DNA from 3 places in the Vibrio sp. 2033 genome. Region 1 is predicted to be linked to each of the others. Evidence: predicted binding sites of a transcription regulator. Region 1 holds the regulator's gene; each other region holds the start of a gene.
The links. Region 1 encodes PurR, which represses purine synthesis genes. Its sites were predicted from a motif close to TNANGNAAACGTTTNCNTNA; they were not measured.

Region 1 (7,289 bases):
AGGCATTAAACCAATCCCAGCTCCGACCAACTTCTTAGCTATTAGCGAAATCAGTCAACCTTGGGATAAATACTCACCTAAAGCGCGTTACTTAGAACAAACAGAGCTTTATTGGCATGAGTACTTGGGCAGTATTTGGCAAAGGTTGCGTGATACTGTCGGCCAAACACCAATGGTTGAAGCAAACTAGTATTATCTTGAAGCCACAAAAAAGGAGAGCCGAAGCTCTCCTTTTTCTTTTTACGATTGAGTTATGTTCAAACTAGTCACCAGCAAACATATAGCCCTCGCCGTGTACCGTTACAAAAATCTGTGGGTTCTTAGGATCGAACTCCATTTTTGCGCGCATACGTCGAATAAGAACATCAATGGTGCGGTCATTCGGCGCATCCACTCGATGGCTGATCATGTTCAAAATACGCTCACGACTTAACACCTGGTTAGGGTAAGACGATAATGCCACCAAAAGTTCATACTCTGCTTTAGTTAGTTTTACTGGCTCACCGTTGCGGCTAAGTGCGCGACGTTGAATGTCGAATGTCCACTCCCCAAAGCGCACAATGTGCTCTTCACTGGTTTCATTCGCTTTCGAGCTGCCACTGCGCGCTGCTGAAATACGCCACAGCAAGTTTTTAACGCGAACTAACAGCTCTCTCAGTTCAAAAGGTTTTGTCACATAATCGTCAGCACCCATTTCTAGGCCTACGATTTTATCAATGCTATCCGTGCGTCCTGTTACTAATATGATACCAATATCCGATTGGCTACGTAACTCACGAGTAAGCATCAGGCCGTCTTCACCAGGCAGGTTAATATCCAGCATGATCAGGTCTACATCGCCCGCTTGCAAAACTTCACGCATTTCCGCGCCACTCTCTGCTTCGCTGACTTGGTAGCCCTCATTTTGGAAATATCCCGCAAGCTTACTACGAGTTACAACATCATCTTCTACGACTAATACGTGATAGCTCATTTACACCACTTTTCTGTCTTCTTATTATCCAAGACGTATTCTATTCATAACTAGTAACATTTCTAGTCATAGATACATTAAAACGCAAGATTTAGCGTTTTTATTGATTCAAAACAAGCTTACCCACTGCTATTAATAAACGGTCATTTTTGACCATAAAACATAACAATTATAGTTACTGCTATTCATTTTAATTGATTACACTTAGGGGATATCCCTAATTGACTTTGTGATGCATGACTTGAAGCATCATTCAGGAGCCCAAAATGCAAGAAGTGAAAGCTTTTAATGAAAAACGCGCTGAAATTTACTGGTGGTTTTCGAGCTTGTTCGCAAAAGAACTAACAGAGAAAGAATTGGAAGCCTATCACAGTGTTGAAATTCGCAGTTTTCTCGCAGGCTTAGGTGAAAATGAGTCGCTGAAACCAGCCGTTGATAGCCTAGTTGATGCGCTGAATCGGTTACAAGATCGTGAAGATGCACAACTAGAGCTTGCAGCTGACTTTTGTGAACTGTTTTTGAAGACAGAAAAATACGGCGCTCTTCCTTACGCATCCATGTACATTGGTGAATCAGGTTTACTGAATGACAAGCCAGCTGAGGAAATGGAAAAGTTGATGGCTGAATTTGGCGTTCAAGTAGACGAAAACCTAAAGGAACCTGCGGATCACTTAGCCGTTGAGCTCGACTTTCTCGGGAACATGATTATCCGCTCAAACGAGCTTGAACAAGAAAAACACATGGAAGAAGCCTTCGTTAAACAAAACGACTTTATCCAGCAACAATTGATGTCTTGGTTACCTCAGTTTTCAGACAAATGTAAACAATTCGACGAATTTGGATTTTACTCGAGTGTCGCGAAACTATTAGTTGCATTTTGTAAACTAGACAGCGCCTACCTTCTTGGTGAATAATTGCCGCCTATTTTTAGGGAGCCTGCCTATCGGGCTTCCTGTATGCCGAAAGTGACCAATTGTAAGTAACTTGGGTATAATATTCGTTTGCCTTAACTTAGCGCAAAGACGCTTGGTTATTTAGCAGTCAAAATGTGACTTCAAATACACAAATCTCGTGCTGAAAACATTGCTAGTCAGTCCACATAGGGCTAAAATGTGAGCGCAAACGATTAAATATGATTTATATGTAAACCGCTGAAATATAGCGGTTTTTGTGTTTTCTTAACAGGTTGATGGCAATTTCTCATCAGATAGAAAAAAGATAAAATTCATCGACCGATGCTGCTACGCACCCTTTTGTCGCACTTGGATCAACCGCTGCCGAGACACTTAGCGCCAATTTTATATTGCTAGGTGTGAAACCATTAGAGCATCAGGTACATCCAATACGACATATTTCAGTAGCTCGATACAGGACACCATTTATGGCCACGATAAAAGACGTTGCTCGCTTAGCCGGCGTTTCCACTACGACAGTTTCGCACGTTATCAATAAAACGCGTTTCGTTGCAGAAGCAACGCAAGAAAAAGTAATGAAAGCCGTTGACGAGCTGAATTACGCGCCAAGTGCCGTTGCACGCAGCCTAAAATGCAACTCAACTCGTACGATTGGCATGTTAGTAACTCAATCAACTAACCTATTTTTCTCAGAAGTGATTGATGGCGTTGAGAGCTACTGTTACCGCCAAGGCTATACTCTGATTTTATGTAACACAGGCGGGATTTACGAAAAACAACGCGATTACATTCGTATGCTGGCTGAAAAGCGCGTTGATGGCATCCTAGTGATGTGTTCTGACTTAACCGAAGAACTAAAAGAGATGCTTGACCGTCATGCGGACATTCCTAAAGTGGTCATGGATTGGGGCCCAGAGAGCTCGCAAGCAGACAAAATCATGGATAACTCAGAAGAAGGTGGCTACATTGCGACCAAACATCTGATTGACAATGGTCATACGGATATCGCTTGTCTAAGCGGTCATTTTGAAAAGCTTGCTTGCCAAGAGCGCATTGCAGGTTTCCGTCGCGCAATGAGCGAAGCGAACCTAGCTGTAAATGAAGACTGGATCCTTGAAGGTAACTTTGAATGTGATACGGCCGTATTAGTTGCAGATAAAATTACCGCAATGGACAAGCGCCCGACGGCGGTATTCTGTTTTAACGACACAATGGCTCTCGGCCTAATGAGCCGCTTGCAACAAAACGGGATCAAAATTCCTGAAGATATTTCAGTGATCGGCTACGACAACATCGAGCTTGCAGAATACTTCTCTCCACCGCTAACGACTATCCACCAACCTAAACGTCGTGTTGGTAAAAATGCATTCGAAATTCTACTTGAGCGTATCAAAGATAAAGAACACGAAAAACGAATTTTCGAAATGCAACCTGAGCTTGTAATTCGAAATACTGTGAAAAAAATGAACTAAATTTCACTGTATTTAACACGGTTAAATAAGCGCTCTACAGGGGCGCTTATTTTTTTGGAAAAATTAAGCATTCTCTAATACTTCACACCACTCTAATAACAATTGACTAACGTTAACTCCCTGTTTTATATAAATGTAATATATATTAAGAACTCCTTTTCAAAGGCCAATTTGCACCTTTCCATATGCAAAATAGAGCATTCAATCTATCATTTTTATTGAACCGAAATCACACTTTTAACGCTAAACCGTGATGTTAATTCAATATAAGAAGTATGCTCATTGTGTCACGCACAGGGCAAACCATTCGAAAGAGTGGGACGCAAAGCCTCCGGCCTGAACCATATTACGATATGGAAGGTAGCGGGGTTACCGATGGCAAGTGTGTAAGCAATGACTTTACTCTGTAATGACATTGTTTTTACGCATGTTTGCTACTCTCTCGGACCTGACTTTTGGTGGCGTAATATTAATTACACCGAGATAACAAAACATGGATAAACCGATACTCAAAGACTCTATGAAGCTATTTGAGGCACTTGGTAATATCAAGTCGCGCTCAATGTTTGGTGGCTTCGGACTATTCGCTGATGAAACAATGTTTGCACTAGTGGTAAACAATCAGCTTCATATCAGAGCAGACCAAAAAACTTCATCTGACTTCGAGAAACAAGGGCTAAAGCCTTACGTTTATAAAAAACGTGGCTTTCCAGTCGTTACAAAGTACTACGCTATTTCCAGCGATTTATGGGAATCAAGCGAACGCTTAATCGAAGTAGCGAATCAATCATTGAAAAAGGCAAAGCTTGAGAAAGAACAGCAAGCAAGTACAAAGCCTAACCGTTTGAAAGATTTGCCTAACTTACGACTGGCTACCGAGCGCATGCTAAAAAAAGCCGGCATCGAATCCGTAGAGAAGCTTGAAGAGGAAGGTGCGCTTAACGCCTATAAAGCGATAAGAGATACGCACTCTGCAACCGTCAACATTGAGTTGCTATGGGCACTAGAAGGTGCTATCAACGGCACTCATTGGAGTGTGGTACCTCAAGCTCGCCGAGATGAGTTGATGAACGGCCTCCAATAAAAGTCGGCCTAAAAACTATCTTGTAAAACCGCAGTCTAATCTGCGGTTTTTTTGTGAAATTTTTTCGGTTTTCCTACTGTCTTATTACATATATCCCAAATTGGAATCAAAATTATGAATAAGAAACTGATATTAGGTCTCATCCTACTAGCGGCTATCGTCTTTTTAGGTATTAACTTTGGCCAGTATTTAACCTTAGAGAATGCAAAAGCCCAACAAGAAGCACTAACTACATACATCGATCAGAATTTTGTATTCTCGGCTGCGATTTACTTTTTTACCTACATTGCAATTACCGCTTTTTCTATCCCAGGAGCGGCAGTAGTCACCTTACTTGGTGCAGCCTTATTTGGTTTTTGGACAAGCTTGCTACTGGTTTCTTTCGCTAGCACTATGGGGGCAACACTGGCCTTCTTGAGCAGCCGATACTTATTGCGTGACTGGGTACAAAACAAATTCGGAAATAAACTCAACGCAATTAATCAAGGTGTCGAAAAAGACGGAGCTTTTTATCTATTTTCCTTGCGTCTAATCCCTGTATTCCCTTTCTTTCTAATCAACTTACTGATGGGCTTAACGCCGATGTCTGTAGGTAGATTTTATCTCACTAGCCAAATAGGTATGCTGCCAGGCACAGCCGTATATCTGAATGCAGGTACTCAATTAGCAACAATTGAAAGCCTATCGGGCATTGTTTCACCCGCAGTATTAGCGTCTTTTGCGCTATTGGGACTATTTCCAATCATCACTAAATGGGTTATGGATAAAGTAAGGCCGACACCAAGTCAGCAAAACTCGTAATTGGTGAAGTGGGTATTTTGATGAAAATATTTATCGCTAAAAACCCAGCAGAAGCACACATTGTATGTGAGCTGCTTAAAGTGGAACAAATTTACTGTGAAGTTCGTGGAGAAGGTATTTTCGGCTTAAAAGGAGAACTGCCGTTTGGTGATGATACCGATCCTTATGTGTGGCTTTTTGACACTGCACAAAAGATGAAAGCTGAAGAAATAGTAAAAGCATATCGAAAACAATCCGATAGGCATGAGTATCAAGATTGGCAATGCCCAAAATGTCATGAAATAAACGAAGGGCAATTTGGTGCATGTTGGCAATGTGGATATCAACTAGGAGAGCTATAGCGGCTCTCCTATTCAGTGGATACACTCAGTTTTAAGCACATACAGCTTGCTGTTTAATAAACTCGATGGAGTGTTGATTGAAGTCTTCTGGACGCTCTACATTGCATACATGACCACAATTCGGGATTTCTCGTAGAATGCTGAGCTTATGTGCTGCAACCATTTCTTTGACAGGTTTAATAAACATGTAATCCCTGTCGCCCATTAAGTAAAGAGTCGGAATGGGTAACTCTCGATCTTTAAAATATTTCATTAACGGATTTACATCAGCAGCAAGAATAAACCAACGTTTAAATTCTTTTTGGCAAAGCTTCTTGGCTTCGCGAATAAAAAGGTGGCGAGATTCTCGTTGGCTTCTTTGAGGCATAACAATATAAGCGAACAGTTTGTAGAGCCACATGTACGGTAGGATATGCTTACAAAAATTACCTAATTTCACCAATATCTGAGAACGAGTGTTAAGCCTTGTGACAGCACCGCCGAGCACCATCGAACGTACGCGCTCTGATGACAATTCAGCAAGGTTTCGAACAATAATAGTACCAAGCGACATACCGACAAAATGAGCGGATTGGATCTTTAAATGGTCCAATACTTTCAAAATATCTTGGGTAACTTCCGTAAAGGTATAACGGCTAGCAATGAGCTCTTTAAGTAACTGATTTGACTTTCCATGACCTCTTAAATCGATCAGCAATAAGTTAAAGTGTTGCTTGTAAGCTTTAATTTGCTTGAACCAGATAGAAGAGCTACCACCAGCACCGTGCACAAATACAACCCACTCATTACTAGTAGGGTGCAAATAGGTTTTATGAAAAAGTAGCGGCTGGGTCATATTGAGTATCAAAAAGATCGTGCTATTGAGTAAAAAGCCATCCTACCACACTCCCCTTACTCAAGATAATAAAGGCACCTCATTCGGTGCCTTTCGTTACAATTTTAAGTCAAACTAACGCTGAGTGGTAAAGCTGCAAATAAGATTCTGCGGCCTTTTGCCAACAAAAGTCTTGTTGCATCGCGTGCAACTGTACTTTATTCACTTCAGGCTCGTTTTGAGCGTAGAGCAACAGTGCCCTTAGCATCGTTAACAACAATGCCTGCGGTGTCGGTTCGAAAAAAACAAACCCCGTTGCTTCAGATGGGTTTACATCATAATCGCTAACGCTGTCCTTTAAGCCACCAACACCGCGTACTATCGGTAATGTCCCATAAGCCATACTATAGATTTGGTTTAAGCCACATGGTTCAAACTCAGAAGGCATCAAGAAGAAATCAGAACCAGCTTCAACGATATGCGCAAGTTCATTGTCATACGCTTCTACAAAGGCAAATTTGCTAGAAAACTGCGCGGCAACCTCTCGTAGCTGAGCGGCAAGAATAGGGTCTCCGGTCCCAACGACAACTAGCTGAACATCGTGCTTCAAAAAATCGGCCAAAGCAGGCAACAAGTAATGAACGCCTTTCTGCTGGGTCAATCGACAAACCATACCGAACATAGCTACATTTTTTTCGGGCAAATTTAGTCGTTGTTGTAATGCTTTTTTACAAGCTTTCTTCCCTTGCGACATACTTTGCTGGTCGGCGCAGTAATTAACTGGCAAGTAAGTATCCGTTTCCGGGTTCCAAGCACTGTAATCACAACCGTTCAAAATACCAACTAAGTCCTGCGCGCGTTGCTGAAACTCCCAAGCCATTCCATGACTG
Region 2 (7,289 bases), on a different contig from region 1:
ACTGTTAATCGAGTTGATGTGCTACTGTTTTTATTATGTTTAATTGAAGTGGTGTTTTTGCAAAATATGTCTCCAATTATGAAAAAAAATCTAGAACCTTGTGCTTTCTCCATTAGTGTTTACTAGAATACTCGTTGGATAGTAGGTCGTTATAATTATTCAAATAGGCCTTGGCACCAACATCATTCACTATGGAGTTACCATGAGTAACCAAGCTGTAAATAAGGCACCATCATCGAAGCCGAGCGGGATGGAGCGCTTTTTAAACTTTATCGAGAGGACAGGTAACAAAATTCCTGATCCTGCGATTTTGTTCTTCTGGGCATTGATCATTACTTGGGCGGCGTCAGCACTTTTGTCGAATGTATCATTCGATCTTCCAAACCCTCGAACGGGCGAAGCTCTTACTATCACCAACTTACTTACGGGCGAAGCGCTAGCAAGTTTCCTTGCTAATATGGTGACGACGTTTACTGGCTTTGCGCCACTGGGTATCGTACTTGTCGCAATGCTAGGTGTGGGTGTTGCAGATTCTTCGGGTTTTATTACGACGGGTCTTAAGAAGATGCTGAACTTCACGCCAGCTAAGCTTCTTACTCCAATGCTTATTTTGGTTGCCATTGTATCGCATACTGCGGCAGATGCAGGCTATGTTCTGGTTATTCCTCTTGGCGGTATTATTTTCCATGCGGCAGGTCGTCACCCTCTAGCAGGTATTGCGGCAGCATTTGCAGGTGTATCTGGTGGCTTCTCTGCAAACTTTATCCCTTCAGGTATAGATCCACTACTAGCAGGCTTTACGCAAACTGCGGCGCAGGTTCTTGATCCTGAATACGTGGTTAACCCATTAGCGAACATCTTCTTTACTGGCCTATCTTCCATCATTATTGTAGCGATTGGTTGGTACGTGACAGAAAAAATCATTGAGCCTCGTTTGTCAAAAATGCCAATTGATGACGATGCGGAAACTGCGCCAAACCTAGGTTCATTTACTGAACTGGAATCAAAAGCATTCCGTTATGCAGGTTGGGCAATGATGGCGGGTATTGCTTTACTTGTTGCAGCGTTAATTCCAGAAACATCAGCACTACGCTCGCCTGAAGGTGAAATTACGGCCTTCTCAGCACCGATCATGAAGTCTATCGTTCCGCTGATCTTTATTCTGTTTATCATTCCTGGTTACGTTTACGGTAAAGTGTCTGGAACGTTCAAGACCAGCAACGACATTATCAAAGCGATGGCTGACACCATGTCAACCATGGGCGCATACATTGTAATGTCGTTCTTCTGTGCTCAGTTCTTATCTGCATTTGCTCAGTCAAACATCGGTACGATGCTAGCGTTGTATGGCGCAGAAGGCTTAAAAGCGATGAACCTACCAGGTGAAGTGACCATCATCGGTATGATCCTTCTAACCGCGTCTGTAAACCTACTTATTGGTTCGGCATCGGCAAAATGGGCTTTAATTGGTCCAATCTTAGTGCCAATGCTAATGGCGGTTGGTATCTCGCCTGAGCTGTCTCAAGCGGCTTACCGTGTGGGTGACTCTGTATCGAACATCATTTCGCCTCTAATGGTATTTTTCCCTCTTGTAGTGGTTTACTGTCAGCGTTATGTGAAGTCGGCTGGTATCGGTACGCTTGCGTCACTAATGATGCCATTCTCGATCGCAATGCTGATCGGTTGGTCTATCTTCCTAGTTGCTTATTGGATGGTAGGTATCCCACTAGGCATTCAAGCTCCTTACACTTACACCATGTAAAAACGTGTAGGGTGTGAAAGCCACTAATTGGCAGCCGAAAAGCGCAGGTCTTCGATCTGCGCTTTTTTTGTTCTCGCACAACGAACATCGATAGGTCTTGTAACTAGTTTTTTGGAGTTGCAAACTTTGTCCCGTGATGTGTCGCTGTAGTGAAACCGAAGTTGGTGATAAAATTCCCGACTTCAATCATTTTTGTTTCTTTGGAGCCTCCTTTGTCTAACCATCCGTTTACCCCTCAAGATGAATTGTTTATGCGCAGAGCGATGGAGCTTGCTGAGCAAGCAGAAGCTGAGGGGGAAGTACCTGTCGGTGCAGTGCTTGTCAAAGATGGTGAAATTATCGCTGAGGGCTGGAACCGCTCTATTGGCACCCATGACGCTACCGCACATGCTGAGATCCAAACACTGCGTAAAGCAGGCCAAAAGCTAGAAAATTACCGCCTTCTGGATACGACGTTATATGTAACACTTGAGCCATGCCCAATGTGTGCCGGAGCCTTATTGCATAGCCGCGTTAAGCGGGTTGTTTTTGGAGCGCCAGATTTAAAAGCTGGAGCAGCAGGAACAGTGCTTAATTTGTTTGAAAGTCAAGCCGCTTACCATTACGCCTTAATTGAAAAGGGGCTGCTAGAAGATGAGTGCCGTACTCAGCTACAAGCGTTTTTTAAGCGCCGCCGAAAGGAAATTAAAGCGAAGAAGCAAGCACAAAAAGCATTAGAAAATGGAGAGAGCGAACAAGGTAGTAGGAGTAGTGAGGGCTAGCAAACACCTACAACGTGGTAGATGTTTGCTTGGACGCACTAGTGATTGACTAAATGTACAAAAACACGATTACGTGAACTTACTTTCTTTTTCATACATGTCAGTTTACGTTTACGTCGGATAGCAGCTACTGTGTTATTTAAACGCTTTGACTGCACTCTACGTCTTCTCATATTCAAAACCTCCTGCAGACAAGACTTATACCAGTAAAGTGCGGCTCATCGATGCTTGGCAATAGGCTCGATAATCGCACTAAACATTGTATGGTTTAAACGTTCTTCATTTGACTTCTGCATTGCACAGAGCCAGCAAACAATTTCAATACGATGCTTAATAATAGGAGTGACGTTATTTCGGCAGAGTGTAGCCGAAAGCGCCGCTTCATCAAGTGAGCTAAACCATGTGGTTGTAAAGTAATCTGTTACAAAGCAATCAGTTTTACTAACGATGAAGAAAAGGCGACCAACCAAAGGAATGGTTGAGTGTGGTTGGTGTCACTCAGAATATTGGAGTCTAGATAAGTTTTCGTTAGGACTCAACAAAAATGACGAGCTTCATAGGCTCGTCATTTTTTAGTTTACCGCGGGTTTATTCTTCAATGCTTTCTTGTTCGGTGTCTTCTTCAACCGTGACGTCAGAAGCGCCAGAGACTTGTTCTACGACGGTCTCTACTGCGCCCGATATCAAAATGTCGGGGTTGAGCGGCGGAATCACTTGCAAGTCATCGCTATTCTCATCAATCGCTGGCTGTTGGCTGACATGACCAATGATGGATTGGTAGTAACGTCGAATATTTTCTACGTAATTACGCGCTTCATCGCCTCTGGCGTACCCATAGCGAGTTTGGCTGTAATAGCGCTTCTGACGCAGTAAAGGCAGCCTATCTTTTACATCGGCCCAAGCGTTCGGATCGCCACCTTGTGCTTTGGTGAGTCGTCGTGCGTCCATCATGTGGCCGTAACCAATATTGTATGAAGCTAACGCAAACCATATTTTTTCATGCTCGTTGATGCTATCAGGCACGCGACCTACAATGCGACGTAAGTACTCGACACCACCACGAACAGATTGCTCAGGGTCTAAACGGTTTGTTACCCCGACGCTTTTCGCTGTTGGCAGAGTAAGCATCATCATCCCCCTAACACCCGTTGGCGATTTTGCTGTTGGTTTCCAATGTGACTCTTGATAAGCCAATGCTGCAATTAAGCGCCAGTCGAACTCTTCGCTGTATTTTTGGAATAAAGGTGCCCATTTAGGCAATTTGTCATCCAGAGCTCGAATGAATGCGCGAGTATCAACGTAGTCAAATGCTTCAATATGACCAATGTACTTTTCTTCGAGGGTGGACAGTTCTCCTGATTGTTTGATGTTACCGAAAAACTCTATCAGCATCGCATACAAACTTTCGTCTTCAGAACGTCGAGTAAACCAAGATACTGGTTGATCTTCTGTAAGTTCAAACGCGAGCGCAAGATCGGGGTAAAGGCGTTGAGCAAGGGAAAGTTCCACCGAATCAGTCACAGTAAAACGTAACTCACCCGTCGATACGTATTTGAGTAAGTCTCTCGTGTCAGCATCACCAACAATTTCAAACTGAAGTTCTGGATACTGCTTCTTTAACGCTGTTAGGGTCGGAACATATTGCGATTGTTCAACGATCTTTAATGTTTGAGCGCCTGCATTTGTATCTTCGTCGGACTCGTCGTCTTTCGAGGCTTGGTATTCAATGAGTTGTTCGATATCACGTGGTCGAAGTTGCCCTTTTTTATATACCACTTGTTGGCTTACATAATAATAGGCAGGGCCTGGTCTAAATCGTTTGACTGCTTGTGACGTTTGATTTAAACCCGTAGCGATGATATCGATATCTCCTTTCTTAAGAGCAGGAAAAAGCTCAGCCTGGCGAAAGGCTGGTTTAATCTCGAGTTTGACGCCGAGCTGTTCCGCAAACTGACGCGCCAATTCGTAATCCAACCCTGCGGGACCATCGGGACCTATGTAGTAGGAAAGCTGATTGTTTAGCGTGCCAACACGAAGCACACCACGTTCTTGAATTTTTTCAAATTCACTTTTGGGCTCCGACTCAATCTGGCAAGCTGAGAGCAAAAGAACAGAAACTAAAATTAGAGCACTGCGCTTGAGCCGGTTGAAGTGACTTATTTGCATTAATAGGTACATCTTGGAAAATTTCTATTTGCCTTTATATCAAAGCGAGCTCATGGGGCAAAGTGAATCACACACTTATAACGTGACATTGTGTGTTTTATCGACATTTTAGTTGTAATTCAAATTTGACAAAAAAAATGACGCAAACGGTTGCTTTTGGTGTTACATCACAAAAACAATTACTATATAATGCGCTCGCAATGACGAGGTGGAATCGGCATAGGTTCGACAGGGCTTATTTTAAGTGTCTGAATTTATTCCAATATCACCTTAATCAATTGCATAAGAGACCTAAGCACATGAGAATTTTGCGTGGCTCCCCAGCTCTTTCTGAGTTTCGTGTTAATAAACTACTGGAACTTTGTCGTGAACAAGATCTGCCTGTAACTGGCATTTATGCCGAGTTTATGCACTTTGCCGATCTAAAGTCAGACCTTGATGACCAAGAGTTAGAAAAACTTGAAAAGTTACTAACTTACGGTCCAACCATCGAAGAGCATGAGCCTGAAGGTCTTCTACTTCTTGTCACGCCTCGTCCTGGCACTATCTCGCCTTGGTCTTCTAAATCTACCGATATCGCTGTTAACTGTGGCTTGGATAAAGTAAAACGTCTAGAGCGTGGTACGGCTTATTATGTCGAATCTTCAGTTGTTCTCTCAGAAGCTCAAGCTGACGCTGTTAAAGCGTTAATTCACGACCGCATGATGGAAACAGTATTCACAGAATTTGAAGCCGCATCAGCATTGTTTACTGTTGCAGAGCCTAAGCCTGTCGCACATGTTGATATCTTAGCTGGCGGTCGTCTTGCGCTTGAAGAGGCAAACGTTTCCCTTGGCTTGGCACTCGCAGAAGATGAAATTGATTACTTGGTAGAGAACTTTACTAAGCTTGGGCGTAACCCAAACGACATTGAATTGATGATGTTTGCTCAGGCGAACTCAGAGCATTGTCGCCACAAAATTTTTAACGCAGATTGGACTATCGACGGGGTAGATCAACCTAAGTCTTTGTTCAAAATGATCAAAAACACTTTTGAAACGACACCTGACTATGTACTGTCTGCATACAAAGACAACGCAGCCGTTATGACAGGTTCTAAAGCGGGGCGTTTCTTCCCTGACCCTAAATCTCGTCAATACACGTACCACCATGAAGATACGCACATCTTGATGAAGGTAGAAACGCACAACCACCCAACGGCAATCTCTCCATGGCCGGGCGCATCGACTGGCTCAGGCGGTGAAATCCGTGACGAAGGCGCGACGGGTATCGGCGGTAAGCCAAAAGCGGGTCTGGTTGGTTTTACAACCTCTAACTTACGTATTCCTGGTTTTGAACAGCCATGGGAAACCGACTTCGGCAAGCCGGGTCGTATTGTAAATGCGTTAGACATCATGCTTGAAGGCCCTCTAGGAGGCGCGGCATTCAACAACGAATTTGGTCGTCCAAATCTATTGGGTTACTTCCGTACTTACGAAGAAAAAGTCACTTCTCATGCGGGTGAAGAAATTCGTGGTTACCACAAACCAATCATGATTGCTGGTGGTATGGGTAACATCCGCGATGAACACGTACAGAAGAAAGAGATCCCTGTGGGTGCGAGCCTAATCGTACTTGGTGGTCCGGCAATGAACATCGGTCTTGGTGGTGGTGCGGCATCTTCCATGGCATCTGGTCAGTCAGCAGAAGATCTGGACTTCGCTTCAGTACAGCGTGAAAACCCAGAGATGGAACGTCGCTGTCAGGAAGTGATCGACCGTTGTTGGCAGTTAGGCGACGACAACCCAATCGCATTTATCCACGATGTGGGTGCAGGCGGTATCTCTAACGCATTGCCTGAACTTGTCGACGACGGTGAGCGTGGCGGTAAGTTCCAATTACGCGATGTACCAAACGATGAGCCGGGCATGAGCCCACTGGAAATCTGGTGTAACGAATCACAGGAACGTTACGTTCTAGCGGTAGCGCCAGAAAACATGGAAGCATTCGACGCCATCTGTAAGCGTGAACGCGCACCGTATGCAGTGGTGGGTGTGGCGACAGAAGAGCGTCATCTAACGCTAGAAGATTCTCACTTCGACAATACGCCAATCGATATGCCAATGGATATCCTGCTTGGTAAGCCACCGAAGATGCACCGTGACGCAACCACACTAAAAGTGGAAAGCCCTGCCATTGTTCGTGATGGTATTGAGCTTAATGAAGCGGTGGATCGCGTACTTCGTCTTCCTGCTGTTGCAGAAAAAACATTCCTAATTACTATCGGTGACCGAACAGTAACGGGTCTGGTTGCTCGTGATCAAATGGTTGGCCCTTGGCAGGTACCAGTAGCAAACTGCGCAGTAACAGCGGCAAGCTACGACACTTACCATGGCGAAGCAATGTCGATGGGTGAGCGCACGCCAGTGGCATTACTAGACTTTGGAGCATCGGCTCGCCTAGCCGTTGGTGAGTCACTAACTAACATTGCGGCAACAGACATCGGTGATATTAAACACATTAAACTGTCTGCGAACTGGATGTCTCCAGCGGGTCACCCAGGTGAAGATGCGGGTCTTTACGAAGCAGTGAAAGCGGTTGGTGAAGAATTGTGTCCTGCT
Region 3 (7,289 bases), on a different contig from region 1:
CTCTGTACCCGCAACCGAATTAAGTTGTTTTAACGCATTCTCTAAACGGAAGAAGTCCGTTGCAGAGGTTACATTAAGGACTTTCACTGCTAGCGCTTTTGAAGACTTTCCTGAAACCACAACTGCACTCTTACTTGCATAGTAGTCTGCGATGCCATCCACCATTTCTGCAATAGCATTAGCACCTGATGCAGACCCGCTACGCGGAGAACGTTGCGCTTCTACAATGCTCGTTGGCGACTGGTCGTAGAGTGTCCAACGAATTTGTTCACCTTGAGCTCGTACAACCAAAACGGCGTCAGCTGGGTAGCGCTGGCTGGCTTGACCAATTGGCTCAATAAAGCCGCCCCAAAGATCAGAGACATTAACACCGGTCACATCATCAAAATCCCCAACCGGGATAGTGATTGGTAGGCCTCTTAATTTCGCTGCGCTACGAAGTGCTGCAACATTTGAAGATTCAGAATGTTCCCACGCAATGTTACGATCGTAACCCCGTTCTTCAACCATCCAAACTAAAATATTGGCACGATTTGGCGACCAAGATGGCAATTGTGCTTGTGTTAAAAGAGAGCTGATTTGGTCGTTGTTAAACAACATTTTTAGGCTCGCTTTTCCATCAACCTGCCCATAGCTCAGTTGAGAAATGTAACGCGCACTTGAGCTGAGTGCCTTTTTAATCACTGGATTGCTTAAAGAGGATTGAGAACCGGTCGCTCGAACAATCACATCCTGCATACCTTGTTGACGAGCCAAAGACTCACCGTCGTTCTGCTCACTGTCGATAACCACTTCGGCACGATAGATATCCACCTGAGTTAATGCATATACTGGTAGGGACAACCAACCTATCAGTAAGAGAGCTAAATAGCGCATAGTTTTTATAATCCTCTGAACAAGAACCCGAATAATAAGCAACTATCAAATCTTGAGCAAGGTAGGTACTGAGTAAATTGTCTGTATTATGACCAGCTTTGTTAACTCGGGCCTCAACCAGCACTTCAGTGCTATTTTTTATAATAAACTCATTGCTTATTAAGCTATCTCAACAAGTTAGGCTGTCCATTTTTCATCTTCACGCAAGACACGTAAAAGAGGACAATTTGCAAGCAAGCAACTCTCAAAAGTGCTATTTATGGGAAAAATTCAATCGAAAGTTTGATCTATGCAACATTGCAAACGATTGCAGGATGATAGTATTCGCCGGATTTGTCTGCGTATCTTGAAAATAGGGAATTATTATGAAAAACGCGTTACAAGGCGCTCAAATGCTCTTTGTCGCTTTTGGTGCTTTGGTGCTTGTGCCGCTCCTAACTGGCCTTGATCCAAACGTAGCCCTCTTTGGTGCCGGTGTCGGTACCCTCTTCTTCCAATTAATGACTAAACGTTCTGTTCCCATCTTCCTTGCCTCTTCTTTTGCGTTTATTGCTCCTATTATGTTCGGTATCCAAACTTGGGGTATCGGTGCAACGATGGGCGGCTTGATGGCAGCTGGCTTAGTTTATGTGGCTCTAGGGGCGATGATCAAAGTGCGCGGTGTTGGATTTATCCATAAAATTCTCCCGCCTGTTGTCGTTGGCCCTGTGATCATGGTTATCGGCCTTGGCCTTGCCCCAACAGCAGTGAACATGGCAGTAGGTAAAACTGGTGATGGAGCAGCACAGCTAGTTAATGGTGATGCTGCGATCATTATCTCGACGGTCTCACTGCTCACAACCATTGTACTTAGCGTTTTTGCAAAAGGCTTTTTGAAGCTCGTTCCTATTGTTGGTGGTATTCTTGCTGGTTACTCTGTTTCTCTATTCTACGGTGTGGTTGATTTCACTCCCGTAGAACAAGCGGCTTGGCTAGCCATGCCAAACTTCACCGCGCCAGAGTTCAATATCAACGCAATTTTGTTCATGATTCCTGTCGCTATCGCACCTGCGGTTGAGCACGTAGGTGACATGCTTGCTATCTCAAACGTTACAGGTAAAAACTACCTGAAAAAACCAGGCCTTCACCGCACAATCGCAGGTGACGGGGTGGCAACTATCGCGGCTTCGATGGTGGGTGCTCCACCAAACACCACTTACAGTGAAGTAACAGGAGCGGTAATGCTAACCAAAGCATTTAACCCTGTGATCATGACTTGGGCAGCAATCACCGCAATCGTACTTGCATTGGTAGGTAAGCTAGGTGCGGTTCTTCAAACGATTCCAGTTCCTGTCATGGGCGGCATCATGATTCTGCTGTTCGGCTCTATCGCAACGGTAGGCCTCAACACACTGATCAAGAATAACGTTGATTTACATAAGTCTCGTAATCTAGTGATTGTTGCCGTAACCCTTGTGTTTGGCATTGGTGGTATGGCTTTCGGTATTGGTGAGTTCAGTCTACAAGGTGTGAGCCTATGCGGTATCGTGGCAATTATTCTTAACCTTGTGCTACCAAACGATTTAGGTGAAAACCACGTTGTGGATAACGCACAAATGGAAGAAGAAAGCGCGAAATAGTACGTCTTCGCCGCTTTATTAGGTGGCGTGTCTTACTTTTCTCCTCTTGTAGATACAAAAAAGGCTTGGTTTTCACCAAGCCTTTTTCTGTTCAGTCATAGTAATACATCAAAGAATTACTTAGTACCGAAGATCTTATCACCTGCATCGCCTAGACCCGGAACGATGTAGCCTTTGTCATTAAGCTTCTCATCGATTGCCGCAGTGTATAGCTCAACATCTGGGTGTGCTTTTTCTAGCGCTTCAATACCTTCTGGTGCAGCAACAAGTACCAGCACTTTGATTTGGTTACAACCTTTCTCTTTTAGGAGATCGATAGTAGCAATCATAGAACCACCTGTTGCAAGCATTGGGTCAACAACAAGCGCAATACGCTCCTCGATGTTTGAAGCAAGCTTGTTGAAGTAAGGAACTGGCTCAAGCGTTTCTTCATCACGGTAAATACCCACAACACTGATACGTGCGCTTGGCATGTGCTCAAGAACTCCATCCATCATGCCTAGACCTGCACGTAGGATTGGCACTACGGTTACTTTTTTACCTTTAATCTGGTCTACTTCTACCGGACCGTTCCAACCATCAATGGTCACTTTTTCTGTTTCAAAGTCTGACGTTGCTTCGTAAGTAAGTAGGCTACCGACCTCAGTCGCTAACTCACGAAAACGTTTTGTGCTGATGTCACCTTCTCTCATTAGACCAATTTTATGTTTTACTAGAGGGTGCTTTACTTCAACAACTTTCATGTCCATCTCCGGCTATAGTTGGCAATATTTAAACAAACCTTCAGATTATACATGATTTTCACAGGGATATCAGGATAAATCACTAAAGAAAAAAACAGACGCAAACGTTTGCTATCTATGTTTAAGCACTGTTAGAATAGCGCCGTTTTCATATCCAACTTAATACCGAGGACTTCCCTGTGAGTGGTAACAACTCTTCTCTTAGCTATAAAGACGCTGGTGTAGATATTGATGCAGGCAACGCGCTTGTGGATCGTATTAAGGGTGCGGTAAAACGCACTCGTCGCCCTGAAGTTATGGGTGGTATCGGTGGTTTTGGCGCGCTATGCGAATTGCCAACTAAATACAAACAACCTGTACTGGTTTCTGGTACTGATGGCGTTGGCACAAAACTTCGCCTAGCACTGGATATGAACAAGCACGACACGATTGGCATCGACCTAGTGGCAATGTGTGTAAATGATCTTATCGTGCAAGGCGCAGAGCCACTGTTTTTCCTAGATTACTACGCAACAGGCAAACTAGACGTTGATACCGCAGCGGATGTTGTTTCAGGTATCGCAGAAGGGTGTGTTCAAGCAGGTTGTGCCCTAATTGGTGGCGAAACTGCGGAGATGCCGGGCATGTATGAAGGCGAAGACTACGACGTAGCTGGTTTCTGTGTTGGCGTAGTAGAAAAAGAAGACGTGATTGACGGCACGAAAGTCGCTGCTGGTGATGCACTTATCGCTGTTGGCTCAAGCGGCCCACACTCAAACGGTTACTCCCTTATCCGTAAGATCCTAGAAGTATCTGGTGCAGATAAGAGCGAAGAGCTAGCAGGCCGCACTATTGGTGAGCACCTACTAGAACCAACAAAAATTTACATCAAGTCAGCACTTAAGATGATTGAGAAACACGACATCCATGCGATTTCTCATATCACTGGTGGTGGTTTCTGGGAAAACATCCCACGCGTACTGCCTGAAGGCACGAAAGCAGTTATCGATGGTAACAGTTGGGAATGGCCAGTTATCTTCAAGTGGCTACAAGAGAAAGGCAACGTCGACACACACGAAATGTACCGCACATTCAACTGTGGTGTAGGTCTAATCGTCGCACTACCGAAAGACCAGGCAGATGCAGCAGTTGCTCTTCTTAAAGAAGAAGGCGAAAACGCGTGGGTGATTGGTCAAATCGCACAAGCAGACGCGAACGAAGAGCAAGTTGAAATCCAATAATTTGCAAATCGAGCTCAAAAGATAAGAAGAATGAGGGCACTAGATGACTAGGTCCTCATTTTGCTATCTAGAACACTAAAAACCATTCTATTAGTAGGTAATTTAGAAGCTACATAACTCCAACCTACAATACCAAGGCGCTCTCGACATCATGAAAAACCATACCCTAAAAAACATTGTGGTCCTCATCTCGGGTAACGGAAGTAACCTGCAAGCTATCTTAGAAGCTTGCGAAGACAGCATGCCAAACGCACGAGTGGCAGCCGTGTTCTCTAACAAAGCAGATGCTTTTGGTTTAGAACGTGCAAAAAAGTTTGATGTGGACGGTCACTTTGTCGACCCTAAAGCATTCAGCTCGCGTGAAAGCTTTGATGCAGAGCTAATGAGTCAAATAGATGAATACCAACCAGACGTGATTATTCTTGCTGGTTACATGCGCATTCTGAGCAGCGCATTTGTTTCTCATTACATGGGTAAGATGATCAATATCCACCCTTCTCTTCTACCAAAATATCCTGGGCTACACACACACCAGAGAGCAATTGATGCTGGCGATAAAGAACATGGTACGAGTGTGCACTTTGTAACGGACGAGCTTGATGGTGGCCCTGTCATACTGCAAGCAAAAGTTCCTGTGTTCGAAGACGATGATGCTAGTGTACTTGCGGCACGTGTTCAGGCGCAGGAGCACCGAATCTACCCTATGGTGGCTAAGTGGCTGGTAGACGAGCGGTTGATCATGAAGGATGGTAAAGCCTATTTAGATGGCGCAGAGCTTGGCGTACATGGGTACGCCTCAGATGAGTAGCCCTGAATAATAAACTCCAAGCACAAAAGAGCAGCCTGAGGGCTGCTCTTGGTTGTTTTAATACTTATAAACTTGATTCAAGAAAACCATGGTGAGACTAGAAACCTAAAACCCAACATTCTAAAAAATCCCATAACCACTTGAGTAACATAACACTCGGAAAGTAGATTCTGAATCTGGTTTGTTCTTCACCGTTCAGACTGACGAGGTGTTTTATGAGAAATTTCTATCAGTTACGTCTTTACAGCAAGCCTTAGCGAGACTAGGACTCTACTACCAGCACTCTAGAAAGTAAGAATGCTCATCCGTATCCGCCCTCGGTTTAAAACGCATAAAAATAAAGCTCGCGATTAAGCGAGCTTTATTTTTATATTCAGAGTAAGAGACCATCACTCTAACGGTTCGGTTGGCGCTTGATTGCCCGGCTTAGCCGCCGCAAACGGCACATTTACCAGCTCAGAGGCATTATTTTTGACTAGTTCACCTAGGTGAAACAAGCCGTATTCGCCAGGTTTCATACGCTGCCAAGCTTCGTTGCCCGTCAAAGGTTGAGTTGCGATCACAGAAACGATATCGTGTGGCGTTGTTTCTTCTTGGAAGTTAATTTCCACATCTTCATCAAGCAAAGCAGCTTTTCCAAACGGTGCGCGTCTTGTGATCCAATACAAATGATTGGTGCAATACGTCATTACATACTCACCATCACTCAGAAGCATGTTAAATACACCCTTCTCTCTTAGCTCATCACAACATTTAGCAACATATAAGAATACCGACTCCATATCCTTTGGTGGCTCAGGATATCGATCTTCCATTTGCTTCAATAACCAGCAAAATGCCAGTTCACTATCTGTCTCACCGACAGGTCGATGTCGACCTGTATGCAAGTCTTGGTAGCCAGAGAGCTGACCGTTATGCGCAAACGTCCAATACCTACCCCACAGCTCACGTGTAAAGGGATGAGTATTTTCTAAATTAACACCACCACGATTCGCCTGTCGGATATGACTAACGACCGCACGACTTTTGATGGGATAATTTTGTACCAACTCTGCTATTTTAGACTCACAACTTGGCTTGGGATCTTTGAAGGTTCGAAAGCCCTTCCCTTCGTAGAAGGTGATCCCCCATCCGTCACGGTGTGGGCCGGTTCGACCTCCACGCTGCATGAGCCCAGTAAAACTGAAACAAATATCCGTTGGAACATTAGCGCTCATACCGAGCAATTCACACATGGTTTAAAAAACTCCCTAACAACACAGCTCGAAACGGTGGCCGTAAACGATTATTCCATCTCTTTTTCGATCAACTGAATGATGATATGAATAATCTTAATATGAATTTCCTGAATGCGGTCTGCATAACCAAAGTGTGGCACGCGGATTTCAATATCTGCAAGGCCTGCCATTTTGCCGCCATCTTTACCTGTTAGCGCAATCGTCTTCATGCCTTTCGCTTGTGCTGCTTCAATCGCTTTCAGGATGTTACCTGAGTTACCTGAAGTCGACAGACCAAACAGTACGTCACCTTTTCGACCAACCGCTTCTACATAGCGTGAAAACACGAAGTCATAACCAAAGTCATTACTCACACAAGAAAGGTGGCTTGGATCTGAAATAGCAATACCAGCATAGCCAGGACGATTTTCTCGGTAACGGCCTGTTAGCTCTTCGGCAAAGTGCATTGAATCACAGTGAGAACCACCGTTACCACACGACAATACTTTACCATCTTGCTTGAATGAGTCAGCAATCATTTTCGCCGCTGCTTCGATTTGCGCAATGTTATGGTCATCGCTTAAAAATTTGTTGAGCACTTCAGCAGCTTCGTTTAATTCACTTCTAATCAGATCATGGTACATAAGACGTTCTCTTTATTATTTCGGCTTCAGTCAGCTCTTGACTCACTGAGCAAATTGTTCTGATACCAATTTGGTATCGGACATTTCATAAACCGGAACTCGGGTTTGATTACTCTGAGTTTACCCACAAACGAGAATTAGTGTCGATAGTGAACCAACAGA

Region 2: purL (phosphoribosylformylglycinamidine synthase) is a predicted target of PurR. The motif match lies at 4,828-4,847, and genes of this name have one in related genera.
Region 3: purM (phosphoribosylformylglycinamidine cyclo-ligase) is a predicted target of PurR. The motif match lies at 3,335-3,354, and genes of this name have one in related genera.

Annotation. Positions count from the first base shown of each region.
Region 1 is NZ_JAWOVC010000001.1:651,106-658,394, forward strand. Features, by position in the region: gene elyC (envelope biogenesis factor ElyC) at 1-190, shown strand, start outside; gene torR (two-component system response regulator TorR) at 263-973, opposite strand; gene torD (molecular chaperone TorD) at 1,240-1,887, shown strand; gene purR (HTH-type transcriptional repressor PurR) at 2,355-3,359, shown strand; cyclic di-GMP riboswitch class I at 3,647-3,736, shown strand; gene R7P74_RS02935 (TfoX/Sxy family DNA transformation protein) at 3,853-4,443, shown strand; gene R7P74_RS02940 (TVP38/TMEM64 family protein) at 4,558-5,244, shown strand; gene R7P74_RS02945 (DUF2007 domain-containing protein) at 5,265-5,585, shown strand; gene R7P74_RS02950 (alpha/beta fold hydrolase) at 5,617-6,420, opposite strand; gene glgA (glycogen synthase GlgA) at 6,530-7,289, opposite strand, start outside.
Region 2 is NZ_JAWOVC010000007.1:126,288-133,576, reverse strand. Features, by position in the region: gene R7P74_RS11900 (AbgT family transporter) at 203-1,762, shown strand; gene tadA (tRNA adenosine(34) deaminase TadA) at 2,014-2,523, shown strand; gene mltF (membrane-bound lytic murein transglycosylase MltF) at 3,112-4,689, opposite strand; gene purL (phosphoribosylformylglycinamidine synthase) at 4,989-7,289, shown strand, end outside.
Region 3 is NZ_JAWOVC010000020.1:40,461-47,749, reverse strand. Features, by position in the region: gene R7P74_RS20460 (DUF2066 domain-containing protein) at 1-876, opposite strand, end outside; gene R7P74_RS20455 (uracil-xanthine permease family protein) at 1,242-2,495, shown strand; gene upp (uracil phosphoribosyltransferase) at 2,612-3,238, opposite strand; gene purM (phosphoribosylformylglycinamidine cyclo-ligase) at 3,418-4,458, shown strand; gene purN (phosphoribosylglycinamide formyltransferase) at 4,610-5,266, shown strand; gene R7P74_RS20435 (class II glutamine amidotransferase) at 5,656-6,501, opposite strand; gene lpcA (D-sedoheptulose 7-phosphate isomerase) at 6,552-7,127, opposite strand.